DNA from 3 places in the Romboutsia sp. BSD2780061687b_171204_C1 genome. Region 2 is predicted to be linked to each of the others. Evidence: riboswitches for the same ligand, from Rfam matches in the RefSeq annotation. Region 2 holds a riboswitch; each other region holds the start of a gene.
The links. Region 2 has a riboswitch for cyclic di-GMP ahead of I2H23_RS01280 (flagellar basal body protein). Riboswitches for the same ligand answer to the same signal wherever they lie in the genome.
Positions count from the first base shown of each region.

Region 1: linked by a shared signal. The riboswitch ahead of I2H23_RS10805 (SpaA isopeptide-forming pilin-related protein) and the one ahead of I2H23_RS01280 (flagellar basal body protein) in region 2 are both predicted to bind cyclic di-GMP.
Region 3: linked by a shared signal. The riboswitch ahead of I2H23_RS08785 (NPCBM/NEW2 domain-containing protein) and the one ahead of I2H23_RS01280 (flagellar basal body protein) in region 2 are both predicted to bind cyclic di-GMP.

Region 1 covers NZ_JADMRK010000005.1:92,144-94,424, reverse strand. The annotation lists gene I2H23_RS10805 (SpaA isopeptide-forming pilin-related protein) at 1-1,038, opposite strand, end outside; cyclic di-GMP riboswitch class II at 1,111-1,194, opposite strand; cyclic di-GMP riboswitch class II at 1,344-1,427, opposite strand; cyclic di-GMP riboswitch class II at 1,577-1,659, opposite strand; gene I2H23_RS10800 (tetratricopeptide repeat protein) at 1,757-2,281, opposite strand, start outside.
Region 2 covers NZ_JADMRK010000001.1:245,715-247,995, reverse strand. The annotation lists gene fliF (flagellar basal-body MS-ring/collar protein FliF) at 1-96, opposite strand, end outside; gene fliE (flagellar hook-basal body complex protein FliE) at 119-436, opposite strand; gene flgC (flagellar basal body rod protein FlgC) at 452-856, opposite strand; gene I2H23_RS01280 (flagellar basal body protein) at 861-1,184, opposite strand; cyclic di-GMP riboswitch class I at 1,638-1,719, opposite strand.
Region 3 covers NZ_JADMRK010000003.1:204,582-206,862, reverse strand. The annotation lists gene I2H23_RS08785 (NPCBM/NEW2 domain-containing protein) at 1-1,169, opposite strand, end outside; cyclic di-GMP riboswitch class I at 1,380-1,466, opposite strand; gene I2H23_RS08780 (SagB/ThcOx family dehydrogenase) at 1,725-2,281, shown strand, end outside.

The DNA.
Region 1 (2,281 bases), on a different contig from region 2:
TCTATATCTTACATTTTCGTTCATAGATGCTACATTTTTACCTTCTGAATTTTTAGCAGAGGTATAACTATACTTACTTATAACATCTTTTGCTTCATTTTTTTGTTTTAATATAACAGTACTATTTAACTTACCATCGCTTTTATTAAATACTGCTGTATTCTTATAAGAACTCAAATTTTGAGTAATCTTTGTCTTATAAGTTACAATATATTTATCTTTAATATTTCCAAAGTTTATACTAAGCCTATTAGATGATTTGCTTATATTTAAGCTATCTGTGACATCTGTTTCTGCGCTATCTCTTTCTATTTTAATTACATTTACAGAACTTGGTATAAGCTCCATTCCTTCAGGCATATTATCTGTTAATACTGCATTTGATATATTTGAAAATTTCTCATTAACATATACTCTATATTGTTGAGTTTTTCCTAGTACTGGATAATATATATTTCCTACCGTATTTCCATCTGAATCTACATGGTCATAATTATTTATAGTTTTAAGAATCTGTCTATCTATTATAGGCTCTGTTTCATTAGATGGTTTTATAGCTATTTCTATGCTAGTAACTGGTTTTCCATCAATCCATACCTCTATCTTCTGATTATCTACTTCTTCCGTTTTATCTGCATATGCTGATACATTAACATATCCTCCTATTGCATCATAAACATCATCCCCAAAAGTTGCTACTACTTTATTACCTTCCATTTGTACACTTTTAAAATGCTCTGGGGGGAATTTAAAGCTAAATCTTTCAAGCCAACTAGGCATTTCAAATTCTATAGTATCACCTGGTTTTATACTCCCTGGACCATATTTAGCCTTATACTCTAGTTTAAAATTCAATTTTTCTCCAGGCTCAATCTCTTTTTTATCACATGTTATAGATACTTCTATTGTATCCCCTTGATTATCTGTCTTAACTTCTTCAGCATACGCAAAATGTGTATTAATTAACACATTTATAACCATTAGTACTGACGTAAGTATCGATATTATTTTTTTTCCTAACTTGTATTTATTTTTCAATAAATTTCACCACCCTTTTTAAATCTTTTTATTTTAAAATAAAAAAGACTATTCAAGATAATGATGATTTATTATCTGAATAGTCGGTTGCACTATTAACTCCATATACCTCAAGTGCCCATATACAAGGTATACTTCTTCATTCCTATTTTTAGCTTATATGTATTTATGCCCTTTTAATAATTTTGCTTTGTGTGCATTTATGCTATATAAAATTGTTAGCTTTCATTTAATTTTCATTAATGTCTTATCAATAAACTTTTATTTTAAAATAAAAAAGACTATTCAAGATAATAATGATTTATTATCTGAATAGTCGGTTGCACTATTAACTCCATATACCTCAAGTGCCCATATACAAGGTATACTTCTTCATTCCTATTTTTAGCTTATATGTATTTATGTCCTTTTAATTATTTTAATTTGTTCGCATTTATGCTATATAAAATTGTTAGCTTTCATTTAATTTTCATTAATATCTTATCAATAAACTTGTATCTTAAAATAAAAAAGACTATTCGAATAATATTTAAATATTATCTGAATAGTCGGTTGCACTATTAACTCCATATACCTCAAGTGCCCATATACAAGGTATACTTCTTCGCTCCTAATTTTAACTTTTGAATATAATTATATAATCTCAGTGATTTATTATACCCTTTAATTTAGTTAAAGTCAATTTTAGATTTTTTTATAGTAAATTTTAACTTATTTTTTATCTATATTTATCAAGTTCTCTTAAACATGCCACTGTAATTTCATCTTGTGGATCTAATTCATAAGCTCTTTCTATATAATATATAGCATCATCTATATCACCTTTGTTTAGATATGCCATCCCTAAATTGCATAATATTTCTGGATCTTCTTTTATTTTAGCTGCTTGTTCAAAGTGTTCTATAGCTTTATCTATATTGAACATACTAGCTTCACAAAGGCCTAGTTCAACCATTGTATCTACTTGATGTGGTTTAGTTATAAGTATTTTTTCAAAATATTTCTTAGCTTCTTCAAATTCACCCATATTTTTATAAGCTAATCCTATCATAAATAATAAGTTCCACCAATCAGGATGATCTTGTTCAAGAGGTAATAATTTTTCTAGTCCTTCTTCACATTTTCCTTGGAATACTAAATTATAACCTTCTTCATATTGAACTTTAAAGTCCATCTTTCCTATATTTTCTTGAACCTCTGCCATTAAGTCTGCATCTAACCCTAATTTTTGTGCTTCTTCCCA
Region 2 (2,281 bases):
AATGGCTATTTTCTTTTCTTTTCTCATTTCCTTAAATTTTTCTTTTCTTGTTTTTATAAAATCTTTTATTTTTTCTATTATCTCTTTAAAATTCATCTATCTGCTCCTTATTAAGGAATTACAATTGCACTCTATTAATTTCTTGGTAAGCATCATATAACTTATTTCTAATCTCAATCATAAGTTGCACTGACATTTGAGATTCTTGTGCTGATAGCATAACATCATGCATAGAAACATCTTCACCTTTTATAAGCGCTTCTATCTTTTCATTTGAATTTATAATACTATCATTTACCTTACCTATAGCATTCTTTATAACATCTTCAAATTGCTTGTCTGGCTTTTCATTTCCTTTAACTTTATATGTAGTCTTATTATTAATAGCATTAGAGAATATATCAGAATTAATATTTATATTGCTTATTCCTGTCATTTAACCACCTACTTTCTATCTACCTATCTCTAAAGCTTTAGATATCATATTTTTTTGAGCATTTAAAGTATCTACATTAGATTCGTAAGCTCTCGATGCACTTATAAGATCTGACATTTCAGCTAATAAATCTACATTTGGATATTCTACATATCCATCTTTGTCTGCATCAGGATGATTTGGTTCATATATTTTTCTGAGAGGAGATTTATCTTCTTCAATCTTTTTTGTTTTAACACCTAACATCCCTAATTTTTCATCATAATTTTCTTCAAAGCTAGCTACTTTTCTCCTATATGCTCCTCCATTTTTAGTTCTTGTAGTCTGCATATTAGCAACATTCGAAGATATTATATCCATTCTCATACGTTCTGCTGTCAGACCACTTGCACTAATTCTCATACCACTAAAAACACTCATTTATTTACCTCCCAGATATTATACTTTTTGTCATAGCGATTTTTATATTTGTAAGACTTACTAACGCATTATATTCTAATGTCGTAGCTGCTTGATTAACCTTCTCATGTTCAATATCAACGTTATTACCATCTTCTCTGACCACAGATTCCTTATCAACCTTTAACTTTATACTAGGAATTTCTAGTTTATTCTTTAAAGTATCTTCGAAACTAACATACTTTCTTTTATACCCTGGAGTATTTATGTTAGCAATATTTTCTGCAATGGCATTACTCCTTAAATGTGTAGCATCTAATCCCATTTTCATTAAATTATAGATTTCCATATTACTCTCCTCCATTAATTTTATAAATCAAAAAACCACTCTATAAAGAGTAATTTTGTATACTACATAGCATACTATCATTGCTAGAATTTGATTATTTTAGATATAAAATTAAATCAATATATTTATTATTCGTTTTCTTATATTTAATTTTCTTATCATTTTAATTATAAACTTTTACTTATTTTTTTCTATATAATTTATACTATTACATAATTTTTCCTATAATAAAAAATGTAAGATACATAATGAACTTTGATAATATAATTGAATTATTAGATTTATTAAAATATTATTTCTTCAAAAAAAAATAACTCTAAAGAGAGTTATATAATATCAGCGTCGATAAATAGAGATGCATAATTTGGACACAAACAATCAAAATAATTTATATATTATTCATAATTCTCCAAAATTATAAACCTTATATATCGAAAACAAAAACACACAGTTTTTTGCAACTGGCTAGCATAGTTTCTACTTTAGCTCCTATAGTTTTGCGTCACTAGATTTCTCTAGCTTGCCTATTTTGTTTTTTGTTGTTTTTCGTTCTTTTTTTACACTTTTCGACATTTTTTTCCATACACTAAATATTATAGTATAATTACCATTTAATCAAGTTTTTATTTGTATTTTCTTACTATTTTTTTTCAAACTAATATTAAAAATACATTTAAACTTATTTGTTAAATCACAAAGTGTAATTTTATTTTATATTATATTTTATATTGTATTTTATATTATACGGCTGATATAATTAGAACTTTATATTTTTTATTAAAATAATACAAATTATGTATTAGACAATAAATTCTACATCACTAAAAATTTTTAACTTAAACATCCTTATTCAGATTAATTCCTAAATATTATAAATTTAGATAATATTCCTATTTTTTTCAATTATGACTGTAATTTTATTTATAAATTCAAAATATTAAAACCAGAAAATTAAATACATTTATATCTATATTAGTTCCTAAAGATATTTTTGATATAAATATTGATTTAACACTCAATTATATTAATAAAATTTCTTATGATACTTATCTACCTTATTAATAAATCAAAGCTTATTATACTAATAAAATGTATAG
Region 3 (2,281 bases), on a different contig from region 2:
ACTTCTGCAGTACCGCTAGAAACTAATTTGAATGTATCCCCTTGAGAAGTTTCTGAAGCATATATTTCATACTTAGTAGGAAATCCTTTTTGATTTCCGCTTCTAGGTAATAATGCTATTCTATCAAGTTGTTCTATTTCATCAAAAGTGAATACCACTTCATTAGTGAAACCATTACCATTGCTTCTGTTTGTTTCCCAATGTGTATTAGGGTCACCATCATACATATATTCTATTTTTGTTGTAGAGTAAGTTCCACCATTTACTTGTGTATTAACGATGTGGTCTTTACCTAACATAAACTTGTCATCATAAGCTTTTTGGTTTTCAGTTCCATACCCTAATAACTTAGATACTTTAGTTTCAATAAAGTTAACCTCTTTGTTCTCTAGAACAAGTCTTGCATTATCTATATATTCTTTAAAGCTATCGCGGAATGGATGTCCTTCAGTTTCTTTCTCTAAAGTGTTTAATGCTTCAGGAGTTGCAAACTCTTTACTTACTTCATTCATGTTTGCATTAGTAAATAATCTTTCCATCTTATCTAGAATTCTATCCTCTTTATAGAACCAAAACTCTGCGGCACTTGCCCACTCGTCATGTGCTTCTACGAATTTGAATTTAACTCTCTTTGCTCTTACAGTATCAAATTTAAATTCAACCATTCCACCTGTAACTTTACTTCCTTCTATTTTTCCTGCTAGTTTAAAATCTTCACCTATTTCACTCTCTGAAACATATATCTCTGCACTAGTAGGATATCCTTTACCTTTAGCCCCGTCTTGTCTTGTAGCATAAGCTAATCTATTTATCTCGGCTATATCTTTAAACTCCACAATTACTTCATTTTTAAATTCATTTGTATTTCTAGTGTATGTTTCCCAATGTGTATTAAGTTTTCCATCTATAGCATTTTCTATCTTAGTTCCTGGGTAACTTCTTCCATTGTTTGTTATAGACTGTATCTCAACTCTATAAAGTTCATTATACTTAGCGAAGTTAGGATTGTTCTTAATTTTAAAATCACTAACTGTCATACTTTTAGAAACTTGTTCCTCTATCGCTAATGCTTTTTCCTTTATTACTTCGTTAGCAAAAACATTTAAAGCAGGTGTGCTGTTTGTTGCTATAACAGATATGGCCAATATTGATGCTATCTTTTTCTTCATAATATTCTCCCTCTTATATTATATGAATTTACAATAACTAAATATTTTACCCCAAATTTCAAAATATAGTCTTGCTATAGAGCTATAGTTGTTTTTATTAAATAAAAAACTACCCTTTATAAAGGGTAGTTGCCATCTAAAGTAAACATTATAAAACAATCTTACAATTATATCATAAGATAACTCTATAAAAACAAAGAATATCAATTCTTTGGCAACTGGCTGGCATAGTCTAATTTTACCTTAGCCCCTTTAGCTTTGCGTCGCTAGATTTCTCTAGGTTTGCTAATATGTAATTTTTAGTCATCTATATTAATTATACATAATTTTTTATAAATTAAAATAGTTTTTTTTAATTTAAAATAATTTTAATATATTTTTGAATATATTCTATTAAAGCAAATATTAATTATTACTACACAAAAATATTTATTAATTTTTATCTGTAATTAAGCTTCTAATATGAAATTTTTACCATTTAGGCTTTTTCCACTTATATTTATATATATGGTATAATAAGTGTAAAAATTTATACATTTTAATAAGGAGACATCTATGGATAAAATTGCACAAAACAGAGAATTTTTCAAAGCTGATTTTGAAATACTAAAACAGATAAAAACGGATAAACAAAAAGGAATACCCGCTCCTTCTTTCCAAAAAGAATATGATTCAAATTCTAATTTAATAGAGTTACCTCCTGTAAGCAAAGACATTTTAGTTAAACCTAACGTACTAGATTGTATAAATGATAGAAGAAGTATAAGAAAATATAGTGATGAAAAAATAAATTTATCTGAACTTTCGTATTTACTATGGGCTACTCAAGGAATCCAAACTGTAAAAGATAAATTTAGTGCCTTAAGAACTGTACCTTCTGCTGGTTGCACTCACCCATTTGAAACATATTTAATAATAAATAATGTTGATGGTTTAAAGAGTGGAGTTTACAGATATTTACCTTTAGAACATAAACTTTTATTTATAAAGACTTTAAGCAATATAGATGATGAAATAGATAAAGCAACTCCAAACCAACCTTTTGTTCAAGGTTTCGTATCTAAAAGTGCCGTTGTGTTTGCTTGGAGTTGTATTCCATATAGAAGTGAACA